4 regions of the Streptomyces sp. NPDC002324 genome follow, and region 2 is predicted to be linked to each of the others. Evidence: riboswitches for the same ligand, from Rfam matches in the RefSeq annotation. Region 2 holds a riboswitch; each other region holds the start of a gene.
What was found. A riboswitch is a leader RNA that binds a small molecule or an ion and turns the genes downstream of it on or off. The one in region 2 is predicted to bind cyclic di-AMP.

Region 1 (3,199 bases), on a different contig from region 2:
TACGAGCCCGTCGCCGGTGAAGAGGGCGCCGAAGAGGAGGCCGCCGACGCGGAGGCCGTCGAGAGCACCGACGAGAACGAGGAGTCGGCGAAGTGACCGAGCTCGCGAGCATGGAATTCCACCCGCAGCCCCAGGCCGGCGACGCCCGCCCCTGGGCGTTCCCGGCGCCCGAGCGCGGCACCCTGGCCAACGGCCTGACCGTGCTGCACTGCCACCGCCCCGGCCAGCAGGTCGTCGCCGTCGAGGTCGTCCTCGACGCGCCCCTGGACGCCGAACCGGCCGGCCTCGACGGTGTCGCCACCATCATGACCCGGGCGTTCTCCGAGGGCACCGACAAGCACACGGCCGAGGAGTTCGCCGCCGAGCTGGAGCGCTGCGGCGCCACCCTCGACTCGCACGCCGACCACCCCGGCGTACGCCTGTCCCTCGAAGTGCCCGTGTCGCGGCTGGAGAAGGCCCTGGGGCTGCTCGCCGACGCCCTGCGGGCCCCCGCGTTCGACGACGGCGAGATCGAGCGTCTGGTGGCCAACAGGCTCGACGAGATCCCGCACGAGACCGCCAACCCGGGCCGCCGGGCCGCCAAGGAGCTCTCCCGGCAGCTGTTCCCGGCCACGTCGCGCATGTCGCGGCCCCGCCAGGGCACCGAGGAGACCGTGGAGGGCATCGACTCCGCGGCCGTACGCGCCTTCTACGAGCGGCACGTGCGCCCCGCGACGGCCACCGCCGTGGTCGTCGGCGACCTCACCGGGGTCGACCTCGACACGCTGCTGGGCGACACCCTGGGCGCCTGGACCGGCTCCCCGGCCAAGCCGAGCGTCGCCCCCGCGGTGAGCGCCGACGACACCGGGCGCGTGATCATCGTGGACCGTCCCGGTTCCGTGCAGACCCAGTTGCTCATCGGACGGGTGGGCGCCGACCGGCACGACCGGGTGTGGCCGGCCCAGGTGCTCGGCACCTACTGCCTCGGCGGCACCCTCACCTCCCGCCTGGACCGCGTCCTGCGGGAGGAGAAGGGCTACACCTACGGGGTGCGCGCGTTCGGTCAGGTGCTGCGTTCCGGGCCGGAGGGATCGGGCACGGCGATGCTGGCCATCAGCGGTTCCATCGACACGCCCAACACCGGGCCGGCGCTCGACGACCTGTGGACCGTGCTGCGGACCCTCGCCGCCGAGGGGCTGACCGACGCCGAGCGCGACGTCGCCGTCCAGAACCTCGTCGGGGTCGCCCCTCTCAAGTTCGAGACGGCGGCGGCCGTGGCGGGCACGCTGGCCGACCAGGTCGAGCAGTTCCTGCCGGACGACTACCAGTCGACGCTGTACCGCCAACTCGCCGCCACCGGCACGGTGGAGGCCACCGCGGCCGTTGTGAACGCCTTCCCGGTGGACCGTCTGGTGACCGTCCTCGTCGGGGACGCCGCGCAGATCGAGGAGCCGGTCAGGGCCCTCGGGATCGGTGAAGTCACCGTCGTACCGGCCGAGTAGGGATCCGAGGGGAAACCGGACAGAAGGACACGCACGTGTGAGGCCCTGGTGACTGAAGAGTCACCAGGGCCCGTGTTTGTCCGTATTGATGGCGGAGGTTGTGTGTCTGACCTGTGGCGTAGTTAACAAATCCTGTGATCCGTTTGTTATTTCGAAGACGGTCCACTTAGCGTCGGTCCGGCTGTTCGTCAGATGTTCGCCGCAGCCGCGGCACCGGACAGTCATCGCCGAATCCCCATGGCGCGAGCCCGGGGAGCCGGGGACCCACCGAAGTCCCCTGGGGTGAATCGGGTGCCCTTCGCGAGCGACGCGAAACGAGGGGCAGCCGTAGGAGACCTTCCTGCTCCGAACCCGTCAGCTAACCCGGTAGGCGAGAAGGAAGGAAAGGACCAGCCACTTCATGGCGTTCACCCGCGCCCCTGGGAAGCACCGCCGTCCCGGCCGTGTACAGCGCACGACCACGAGGAACGTGGGCGTAGCCGCTCTCACCACCACCGGTGTCATCGGCACCCTCGCAGGCCCCGCGCTCGCCGCGGAGGAGCCCGCGGTCGAGCAGACCGGCCTGAACCAGATCATCGTCCTCGGCGACACGGTCGCCGACCAGGTGGACGCCCAGGCCGTTGCCCAGCAGCAGGCCGCCGAGGTGGCTGAGGTCAAGAAGAAGGCGCAGGAGGAGGCCCGCAAGGCCGCCGCCGAGAAGGCCGAGCAGGAACGTGCCGCCGCCAAGGAGCGCGAGGAGATCAAGGCCCGCGCCGCCCGCGCGGCCGAGCGCGAGCGCCTCAACACCTACGTCTCGCCCATCAGCGGCTCGTACATCTCCACCGGCTACAAGGCCGGCGGCGCCGTCTGGTCCTCCGGCAGCCACACCGGCGTCGACTTCCACGCCGCCACCGGCACGGCCGTCCTCGCGGTCGGCTCCGGCACCGTCGTGGAGGCGGGCTGGGGCGGGGCGTACGGCAACAACATCGTCATCAGGATGGCCGACGGCACGTACACCCAGTACGGCCACCTGTCGTCCATCGGCGTCTCCGTCGGCCAGACGGTCACCCCCGGCCAGCAGATCGGCCTCTCCGGCGCGACCGGCAACGTCACCGGCCCGCACCTGCACTTCGAGGCCCGGACGACGGCCGAGTACGGCTCGGACATCGATCCCGTCGCCTACCTGCGCTCGCACGGTGTGAACGTCTGAGACACCGCTCCACGCTTCTGGTGAAGGCCCCGGCTCATCGAGCCGGGGCTTTCCGCGTTGTGCGAACGCCCCGTGACGTACCTCCTGTCCAAAAAATATCCCTGGATTCCGGCCCGCCGTCGGAAATTCCGGCTCGCTGCAATAGAGTCGCTGGAAGACACGTCAATCATCGACGTTTCACGGGGATTAAGGCGGAGGTCGGTCATGCGTATTCCGGCACATTCGGTATGCACGGCGATCCGAGATGACATCGTCGCGGGTGTCTACGAGCGCGGCAGCCGTCTCACCGAGGAACTGCTCGCCCGCCGGTACGGCGTCAGCCGGGTCCCCGTGCGTGAGGCGCTGCGCACGCTGGAGGCCGAGGGCTTCGTGGTGACCCGCCGGCACGCGGGCGCGTGCGTCGCCGAGCCGACCGAGCAGGAGGCCGCCGACCTGCTGGAGATGCGCATGCTGCTGGAGCCGCTGGGAGCCGCCCGTGCCGCCCAGCGCCGCACGGAGGCCCACCTCAAGGTGCTGCGCGGCCTGGTCA
Region 2 (3,199 bases):
GGCTGGACCTCCTCTCGAACAACCCCGACAAGGCGCAGCAGCTCCGCGACCTGGGCATGGGCGTCCGCCACCGCGTCCCCACCGGCGTCTTCACCACCGCCCACAACGTGCGCTACCTCCGCGCGAAAGTCCTCCAGACCCAGCACACGCTCCCCCTCCCGGAGCTGCCGGAGCTGACGGGACTGACGGGACTGACCGCGGGCTGAATCCAGGGTCCACCCCCTCCGCTCCCTCCCGCCGGCCCCTCCTCCCCCTCCTGCCGGCCCCTCCTGCCGGCTCCCCTCCCGCTAGCCCAATCGGCCCCGTCGACTAGCCCCGGGCTCCATCGCCGGAAACCCTGTATCCGTGGGCAGCGAGAAGGGGTGGCGGGGGTGAGGGAGCCGAGCGGGTGGCGGCTCTCGTACGTCCGTACGCTCCTTCGCGTCCTCCCGGCCCTGCTCATCACCATCGGCCTCTTCTACGACCACTTCACCCCGCGCGAGTTCACGGCCGTCCCCTTCTTCACCGCCTCGCCCCTGGTGGCGGCCCCGCTCTTCTCGCTGCTCGGCACGGTGATCGTCGGAATCGCCTCGGTCGCCGGGGTCAGCGCCGTGCGCGGCTACTACGGCGACACGGGTCAGGTGGACGCGATCACCGAGATCGCCACGGTGGCCACCGTCGCCGTACTGGCCGTACTGATCAACCGCCTCGTCCGCCGCAGCGACGCCCGGCTCGCCACCGCCCGCGAGATCGCCGAGGCGGCGCAGCGGGCCGTACTGCCGGTGCCGCAGGAGCGGATCGGCGGGCTGGAGATCGCCGCGCGGTACGAGGCCGCGCAGGCGGGGGCGTCGATCGGGGGTGATCTGTACGCGGTGCAGGACTCGCCCCACGGCGTACGGGTGATCGTGGGCGATGTGCGCGGCAAGGGGCTGGGCGCGGTGTCGGCGGTGGCGGTGCTGATCGGCGCGTTCCGGGAGGCGGCCGAGCAGGAGTCGACGCTCGAAGCGGTCGCCCAGCGGCTGGAGCGGGCGCTGGCCCGGGAGACGACCAGGCGGGAGGCCGCGCTGCGGGACGCGGCGGTGGAGTACGAGGGGTTCGTGACGGCGGTTCTGGCGGAGTTCCCGCACGGGGCCGGACGCGCCCGGATCGTCAACCGGGGGCATCCGTCGCCTTTGTTGCTGCTCGCCGACGGCACCCTGTGCACCCTGGACGCCCGGCGGCCGGCCCTCCCGCTGGGCATGGAGGACCTGGGCGCCTGGCCCGACCGCGCGGAGGAGGCCGAATTTCCGCCCGGCGCCACGCTGTTGTTCTACACGGACGGTCTCTCCGAGGCGCGGGACGCGCGCGGTGCCTTCTACGACCCGGCCGAGCGCCTGTCCGGCAGGGTCTTCTCCGCCCCGCGCGCCCTCTTGACGACCCTGGCGGACGAGGTGCGCCGGCACACGGGCGACCGCACGACGGACGACATGGCCCTTCTGGCGGTCCGCCGCCCGTGACATCCGGCAGGCACGGAGGCTCGGAGGCGCTCCTGTCACCGAATGTCACCGAACGTGTTTGTTCGACCGTCTTCCGTAGGTCTGCTGATATGGCGTCAGAACTTTTGTTACTCGTGAGGCAAGTCAACTCGCCCGTTTTAAACCCCTCATGACCCGTAAAGTCCACCGGGAACGCCGGAACGATCATTCGGAACAGCTTGGAATGGAGTACTCGCGTCTATTAACGTTCGATAACGCAGCGCGGTCGTCCCAGCCGTCACAAGAGACGGCTCCGTGCTCACGCGCCGAATCCCGCAAGGGAACCGGGGAACCACCACCCTGGGGTGAATCGCACGGAGACCGTCGTGGCAGTGCGCACGACCGGTTTACGCGCGTAGGAGACCTTCCTGCTCCGAACCCGTCAGCTAACCCGGTAGGCGAGGAGGAAGGAAGGAGTACGCCCACGTGGCGTCGAACCGGTCCGCGACCGAAGCCCCGTTCGTGCCCGACCAGCGTGACGGCGAGAGCCAGACGTTCGGCTACGGCAGCTACAACAGCGACAACGAGGGCCCCTGGCAGGAGTGGAATCCCAGTGAGGACTCCCTTCGCCCCGCTCGCGGTCGGCACCGCGTCGCCAAGAAGACCGGCGTACTCGCTCGTGGCGGTCTCGCCCGCAGCTCCACGGTTCTCGGTGTCGGTGTCATAGCCGCCGTCAGCGGCGCCGGCATGGCCAGCGCGCAGTCCGGCAAGGCCCCCGTGTCCATCTCGATGCCCGACATGCCGAACGTCGGCTCGGTCTTCGAGGACGAGGACGAGGCCGACCAGCCGGAGCCCGAGGCCTCCAGATCCCCCCTCAGCAGCGCCGGCCTGACGGCCGCCGACACCGAACAGGGCACCGCCGACGCCGGTGAGGCGCTGCGCGCCCGCATCATGGCGCAGGCCGAGTCCCAGCAGGACGCCTTCGACAAGGCCGCCGCCGAGGCCGCCCAGACCGCCGCCGCGGACAAGGCCGCCGAGCTGGCCGCCAAGGAGAAGAAGGAAGCCGAGGCCAAGGAGGCCGCCGCCGAGAAGAAGGCGGCCGAGGAGGCCGCGGCGAAGAAGGAAGCGGAGCGTCTCGCCTCCCTCGCCAAGCAGTTCACGCTGCCGACCTCCTCGTACACCCTCACCTCCACCTTCGGTCAGGCCGGCCCCTACTGGTCCTCCGGATACCACACCGGCCTCGACTTCGCCGCCCCGACCGGCACCCTGATCAAGGCCGTCCACAGCGGCACCATCACGCAGGCCGGCTACGAGGGCTCCTACGGCTACAAGACCGTCCTCACCCTCGATGACGGCACCGAGATCTGGTACGCCCACCAGTCCTCCATCGGTGTCAGCGTCGGCCAGAAGGTCGCCACCGGCGACGTCATCGGCCGCGTGGGCGCCACCGGCAACGTCACCGGCGCCCACCTCCACATGGAGGTCCACCCGGGCGGCTCGGCCAGCGGCATCGACCCGGCGGCGTGGCTGCGCAGCAAGGGTCTGACCCCGTAGAGCCGGTCGGAGAACGAAGCGGCGACGCCGCGTGAGTCCGTGAGGACCGCGCGGCGTTCGTCATACGCGCGTGCCGGCGACCGCTTCCGCCGCGGCCCCCGACCCCTTGCCGCCCCACGGCTTCACATGGCGTTCACGCCGGCGCGGAATGCGGGCGTCCGCCGCGACGGTTGACGTTGCACATGACTTCTCTTCGCAAGCTGGGCACGTCC
Region 3 (3,199 bases), on a different contig from region 2:
TTCATCGCGGTGCTCTGGACCTGACGGCGCGCCCCCGGGTCGACCGTGCGGCTACGCAGGCCGCACCACGCTGTGCACCGACGACTCGCCGTCGTGGAAGACCGACTCCTCGCGGACGTAGGTGCCCGGCTTCGGGGCGTGGATCATCATGCCGTTGCCTATGTAGAGGCCGACATGGCCGATGTTGTCGTAGAAGAAGACCAGGTCGCCGGGCCTGGCCTCGGCGAGGGGGACCGTGGTGCCGGCGGTGAGCTGATCGAAGGTGGTGCGGGGGAGGTCGACGCCGGCGGCCTTCCAGGCGGCCTGGGTGAGCCCGGAGCAGTCGTAGGAGCCGGGGCCGGTGGCGCCCCAGACGTACGGCTTGCCGATCTGCGCGCGGGCGAAGGCGATGGCCCTGTCGGCCTTCGCGGCATAGGTGAAGTCCTCGGCCGGGAGGGTGGTCCCGGAGGTGGCGCCGGTGGACGTCTCCGTGCCGGTGGACGTGTCCTCCCAGGTGTCCTGCGATCCCTGGCCTTCCTGCGATCCCCGGCCTGGCTGTTGTGATCCCTGGCCTTCCTGCGATCCCTGACCCTCCTGGGCAGGCGGGGCTTCCCGCGTCTCCACGGTCGTCGCCCGTGCCGCCTGCTGTCGCGCGAGTTCCTCCGCCTTGCGGTCGGCCTCCTCCCGCTCGCGCTGTTCGATCGCGGCGAGCCGGGCCCTCTCCTCGGCGGTGAGGCCGGCGAGCAGCTCACGGGCCTGGGCGAGCTTCGCCTGGACCTTGGCCTTGCCGGCCTTGAGCCTGTTCTGCGACTCGGTGAGCTGTTCGAGGCTGTCGCTCGCCTCCTGGCGCTGATCCGCCGCCTCGGCCTGCTCGGTGACGTACGCGCCGACGGCCTCCTGCCGGCGGTCTGCCGAACGGTCCGTCAACTGGTTCTGGTCGAGGTAGCCCTGCGGGTCGCCCGCCAGCAGCGGCGAGGCCAGGTCGGGGGCCGCCGCGCCCGTGCGGTACTGGGGCGCGGTGAAGGAACCGAGTTCCTCCCGCGTCTCGTTGAGCTTCTCCGTGCGCTTGGCGACGCCGTCGAGAAGGGTGTCGACCTGTTTCTTCTGCCTGGCCGTCTTCTCCTTGGCCCCGTAGTAGTTCTCGGTCGCCGAACCGGCCTGGCGGTAGAGGGCGTCGACCTTCTTCTCGACTTCCTCCAGGCTCGGCTTGTCGTCGGTCGAGGGCGCGGCCGTGGCGGTGCCCGACTGGGAGAGCAGGGCCACCGAGGTGAGGGCGGCGGTGGCGAGAGCGGGGGTGCGTATGCCCGCGCGCGTTCCGGCCGGACGCGGCTTGCGGTGCGGCGCCATGGTGCGGCGTCTCCTTCCGTTGTCCGCCTACCGAGTTAGCTGTCGGGTTCGGGCGCAAGCTTCGGAAGGTTTGCCCTACGGCCCTCGCCGCGCGCGGCGGTCGGGTCGATTCACCCCGGAGAACGGTGGGTCCCCGGCTCCGGGCGCCTCGGGGAGGCGTACCGGACTCGGCGGAGGTCGTGCGGCCCGGCGACGTTCGCCGGTTGGGTCGTACGGCCCAGAAGAAAAAGTTAGCCAACTCGTGTGGCTCGTGTGAAGGTTGATGTGCGATATGCCCGATACGTTTTCGTGACCTTAGCCTCTTCGGCGCGACAAACGGTAGGCTCGATCGCTCACCGTCGCACGGCGGTCGCGGTAGGTGGCGGGGGCGGACTTTCCGGGGCGGCCTCTCGCTGTCAGTGCGGGCGCCTAGACTCGGAGAGCGATGAGCAGCCTCTTTGACGACAGCTTCCTGGCGGACCTCCAGGCCCCCCGCGGCCATGCGGAGGAGCCCCCGCCGCCACCCGAGGACGATCACGTACCGGAGCCGCTTCCGGACGATCTGTTCGGTGGGAAGTTCGACGTGCCCCCGGACCGGGACGCGTACTACCGCGACGGAGCCCCCCGTCCCGCCCTGGACGCGGCGGCCCTCCTGGACGGGCTGAACGAGAACCAGCGCGCGGCCGTGGTCCACGCGGGTTCGCCCCTGCTTATCGTGGCCGGAGCCGGCTCCGGCAAGACCCGGGTGCTCACCCACCGCATCGCGCACCTGCTCGGCGAGCGGCGCGTCCACCCGGGCCAGATCCTCGCGATCACCTTCACCAACAAGGCCGCGGGCGAGATGAAGGAGCGCGTCGAGCAGCTCGTCGGACCGCGCGCGAACGCGATGTGGGTCATGACCTTCCACAGCGCGTGTGTACGGATCCTGCGGCGCGAGTCGAAGAAGCTTGGCTTCACGTCCTCCTTCTCGATCTACGACGCCGCCGACAGCAAGCGCCTGATGGCGCTCGTCTGCCGTGACCTGGACCTCGATCCGAAGCGTTTCCCGCCCAAGTCCTTCAGCGCCAAGATCTCGAATCTGAAGAACGAGCTGATCGACGAGGAGGACTTCGCCGCCCAGGCCACCGACGGCTTCGAGAAGACCCTCGCCCAGGCCTACGCGCTCTACCAGTCCCGCCTCCGTGAGGCGAACGCGCTCGACTTCGACGACCTGATCATGACGACGGTCAATCTGCTGCGCGCCTTCCCCGATGTCGCCGAGCACTACCGCCGCCGCTTCCGCCACGTCCTCGTGGACGAGTACCAGGACACCAACCACGCCCAGTACGCTCTGGTCAGAGAGCTGGTCGGCACCTCCGAGCACCCCGTGGACGTGCCGCCCAACGAGTGGGACGTACCGCCCGCCGAACTCTGTGTCGTGGGTGACGCCGACCAGTCGATCTACGCCTTCCGTGGCGCGACCATCCGCAACATCCTCCAGTTCGAGGAGGACTACCCGGACGCGACGACGATCCTGCTGGAGCAGAACTACCGCTCCACCCAGACGATCCTGAGCGCGGCCAATGCGGTCATCGAGCGCAACGAGTCCCGCCGCCCGAAGAACCTGTGGACGAACGCGGGCGCGGGCGCGCAGATCACCGGCTATGTCGCCGACACCGAGCACGACGAGGCCCAGTTCGTCGCCGACGAGATAGACCGGTTGACGGACGCGGGCGACGCGAAGGCCGGCGACGTCGCCGTCTTCTACCGTACGAACGCCCAGTCCCGTGTCTTCGAAGAGGTGTTCATCCGCGTCGGCCTGCCCTACAAGGTCGTCGGCGGCGTCCGCTTCTACGAGCGCAAGGAGGTCCGGGACGTCCTCGCGTATCTGCGGGTCCTCGCCAACCCGGAGGAC
Region 4 (3,199 bases), on a different contig from region 2:
ACGGAACTGACGGTCACCTTCAGCGTCGCCACGACGGAGGCCCCGGCCGCCCAGCGGATCAGCGCGCTCGAAGTCGCGGACGCCCTGAACGAACTCGCCGCCGCCCGCGGCTGGCCGCCGGTCACCTTCTACGGGACCCCGGCCCCCGCGCCGCTCAACTGATCGCCCGGATCCGATCCCACCAGACATTCAATTAGACATCCCACCAGACATCCCGCCGGAGATTCCCGAACCAGAAGTCCCCACCAAGGTCTCCACCAACGCCCCACCGAAGATCCCCGCGGAGCCCCGTTCCGCGGGGATCCGTTCGCTTTCAGCCGATCTCCCTCCTCCAGAGTCCGTACGTCCTGTACATTTTTTACGGAAGTCGATCAGAGGAGGCACACCCCATGCCCGAGAACCCACCGTCGGCCCGTCATGTGCTGCCCGAGTTCACCGAACGCACCAGCACGGGTCACCGGACGATGGATCCGTACTCGAAGCTGCTGGAGGAACGGATCGTGTTCCTCGGGACGCGGATCGACGACACGTCGGCGAACGACGTGATGGCGCAGTTCATGCACCTGGAGTACCAGGCGCCGGACCGGGACATCGCGCTGTACATCAATTCGCCCGGCGGCTCCTTCAGCGCGATGACGGCGCTCTACGACACGATCCGGTTCGTCACCTGTGACGTGGCGACGGTCTGCCTGGGGCAGGCGGGGTCGGCCGCCGCGGTGCTGCTGGCGGCGGGCACACCGGGCAAGCGTTCGATGCTGCCGGGGGCGCGCGTGCTGATCCACCAGCCGGCCCTGGCCGACCCGATCGAGGGGCAGGCGAGCGATCTGGCGCTCCAGGCCGAGGAGTTGACGCGCAACCGCCGGAACCTCGAGGAGATGCTCGTCCGGCACACGGGGCAGAGCCCGGAGCGGATCAGCGCCGACATCGAGCGGGACAAGTTCCTCGACGCCGAGGCGGCGGTGGCGTACGGCCTGGCCGACCGGGTGATCCGGAGCCGCAAGACCCCACCTACACCCCCCTCACCCCCACCACCCTCGTCCACGCCCCCCTCACTCCCGCTCCCCGGCGCGAGGTGAGGCGCGGATGCTCCCGCCCGAACTGCCGCCCCTGCCCGCGCTCACCCGCGCCGAGGCGGAACTGATCGACCGTTATCTGGACGTGGTGGACCTCCTCGGCCGGATCAATCCGGCCCGTCCGGGCGACACGTACCGCGGGCTGCGCGCGGCGCAGGCGCTCGTAGCGAAGGCGACCGCCCTGCGCGACGCGCTCGAACTGATGCACAGACGCGGGGAGAACGAGGTGCACGCCCCGACGCTCGCGCGGGCCCTGCGCATCCTGGACGGCGAGCGGCGCGCCGGCCGGGTGGCGCTGCCGCCGGAGGCGGAGGACTCCCCCGCCTGAGCCGTTCGCGTCACCCGCCTGAACCGATCGCGCATCGGGCGCCGTACTACTGACGGGGCGTCCGGTCCCGGCGCGACGCCCTCCGGTCGGCCTACCGCGATCGACCCATCGGCCCATACGTCGTGAGGACCTGTGAAGTTGCGCAAGATGCCTGGTACATGGGCGGAGTACTGCATTCCGGCGCTGGTGCGGACCTCCTCGACCACTGGGACACAACGAGGGAAAACGCCCTGTCCACCCGAACGGGCGAGTGGTGAGTAAGACCACAAATCCCCGGTTCCGTTGGGATTTTCGCACTTGAGTACGCCAAGATCCCTTCTCGACGACAAGCCCCCGCCGCAGCGGCGGGGCGATCCGGGTGGACGCCGAGTCCTGCCGCCGCCCGGTTACCGGTCGACAGAAGTGCATCGGCAGGAGTGGAGGACCCAAGCACGACGGGTCGCCGGAACGGTCACGCCATGACCGCGCCGAGCAGCCCTTGGGGTGAAGCCGCGTCAGCGGCCGGGCAACTTCGCCAGCCCGAATCCGACAGGTCATCCTTCACAGGCGGCTGACGAAGGGTTGCGCATGACTGCGCTGAATCGTGTCCCGTCGCTGTTGACCCGGGCCGGTACGGCCTCGGCTCTGACCATCGCCGCCGTCGGCGGCAGCATCGTGGTCCCGGGCGTCGCATCCGGCGCCGAGGCCGCCACGGTGGCGTCGAAGGCACTCAAGGTCGCGGCTTCCAAGAAGGGCTCCCCTTACAAGTACGGCGCCGTGGGTCCGGGCAGGTTCGACTGCTCGGGGCTGACGCTCTACTCGTTCAAGAAGGCGGGCAAGAAGCTGCCCCGTACTGCCCAGCAGCAGTACAACAAGACGAAGCACATCTCCGTGAGCAGCCGCAAGCTCGGAGATCTCGTCTTCTTCCACTCGGGCTCGAACGTCTACCACGTCGGTATCTACGCGGGGAAGGGAAAGATCTGGCACTCGCCGAAGACGGGTGACGTCGTCCGGCTGCAGAAGATCTGGACGAAGAGCGTCTGGTACGGCCGGGTCCGCTGACCCACCGCTGGGGGCGGCGGAACTGTCCGCCGCCCCCGCTGGCGTATGTCGTACACATGTGGTTACCCGTGCCGCCATGGCCGAGGAACCCACCCGCCCGGCACGTAACGAGACACCCCTCGAACGCGCCGATCGCAATTTCTCCGAGCTGCTCCAGGAGCTGCGGGTCACCCAGACCGGGGTGCAGATCCTCTTCGCGTTCCTGCTGACGCTGGCCTTCACCCCGCGCTTTCCGGACCTGGACACCTTCCAGCGTGTCACCTACGTGACCACCCTGTTGCTGGCCGTCCTCGCGGCGACGCTCTTCACCGCGCCGGCCGCCCTGCACCGCTCGCTCTTCCAGCAGAACGCCAAGCCCGCCATCGTCCAGGTCTCGTCCCGGTTGGCCACCGCGGGCCTGATCGTGCTGATGCCGGCCTTCACCGGCTCCGTCACGCTCGTCGTGGACGTGACGCTCAGCCGGACGGCCGGTGTCGCCGCCGGGTCCGGCACGCTCCTGGCGTGCCTGCTCCTGTGGGGCCTGCTCCCGAAACTGGTGGGACGCGCCTCGGGCCGCGACACCACGCCGCCGTCGCCACTCCCGCCGCCGACGCCCCTGCCGCCCCCGACGCCACCGGTCGAGGACGACAGCCCCGTCAGGTCTCCGGCGGACCACCTGCGGTGACCGGCTGGACGGGGAGCGTCCACGGAAGTTCGATCGCCACCGTCTTGCCGCCCTCCCGCGTGGGTCTGACGCTCAGCCTGCCGCCGCACTCCG

Region 1: it holds a riboswitch for cyclic di-AMP, as region 2 does, so the genes downstream of both, ACWCRJ_RS09340 (M23 family metallopeptidase) here and ACWCRJ_RS39005 (M23 family metallopeptidase) in region 2, are expected to answer to the same signal.
Region 3: it holds a riboswitch for cyclic di-AMP, as region 2 does, so the genes downstream of both, ACWCRJ_RS08180 (NlpC/P60 family protein) here and ACWCRJ_RS39005 (M23 family metallopeptidase) in region 2, are expected to answer to the same signal.
Region 4: it holds a riboswitch for cyclic di-AMP, as region 2 does, so the genes downstream of both, ACWCRJ_RS03605 (C40 family peptidase) here and ACWCRJ_RS39005 (M23 family metallopeptidase) in region 2, are expected to answer to the same signal.

What each region holds. Positions count from the first base shown of each region.
Region 1 is NZ_JBSFCF010000005.1:45,874-49,072, forward strand. Features, by position in the region: gene ACWCRJ_RS09330 (M16 family metallopeptidase) at 1-96, shown strand, start outside; gene ACWCRJ_RS09335 (M16 family metallopeptidase) at 93-1,481, shown strand; cyclic di-AMP (ydaO/yuaA leader) riboswitch at 1,697-1,868, shown strand; gene ACWCRJ_RS09340 (M23 family metallopeptidase) at 1,882-2,670, shown strand; gene ACWCRJ_RS09345 (GntR family transcriptional regulator) at 2,875-3,199, shown strand, end outside.
Region 2 is NZ_JBSFCF010000049.1:1,090-4,288, reverse strand. Features, by position in the region: gene ACWCRJ_RS39015 (GTP cyclohydrolase II) at 1-206, shown strand, start outside; gene ACWCRJ_RS39010 (PP2C family protein-serine/threonine phosphatase) at 363-1,475, shown strand; cyclic di-AMP (ydaO/yuaA leader) riboswitch at 1,748-1,909, shown strand; gene ACWCRJ_RS39005 (M23 family metallopeptidase) at 1,920-2,987, shown strand; gene ACWCRJ_RS39000 (aldo/keto reductase) at 3,170-3,199, shown strand, end outside.
Region 3 is NZ_JBSFCF010000004.1:143,230-146,428, reverse strand. Features, by position in the region: gene ACWCRJ_RS08185 (hypothetical protein) at 1-24, shown strand, start outside; gene ACWCRJ_RS08180 (NlpC/P60 family protein) at 52-1,326, opposite strand; cyclic di-AMP (ydaO/yuaA leader) riboswitch at 1,336-1,509, opposite strand; gene pcrA (DNA helicase PcrA) at 1,751-3,199, shown strand, end outside.
Region 4 is NZ_JBSFCF010000002.1:124,042-127,240, reverse strand. Features, by position in the region: gene ACWCRJ_RS03620 (hypothetical protein) at 1-162, shown strand, start outside; gene ACWCRJ_RS03615 (ATP-dependent Clp protease proteolytic subunit) at 390-1,076, shown strand; gene ACWCRJ_RS03610 (hypothetical protein) at 1,084-1,401, shown strand; cyclic di-AMP (ydaO/yuaA leader) riboswitch at 1,795-1,965, shown strand; gene ACWCRJ_RS03605 (C40 family peptidase) at 1,969-2,442, shown strand; gene ACWCRJ_RS03600 (DUF6328 family protein) at 2,519-3,106, shown strand; gene ACWCRJ_RS03595 (ATP-binding protein) at 3,078-3,199, opposite strand, start outside.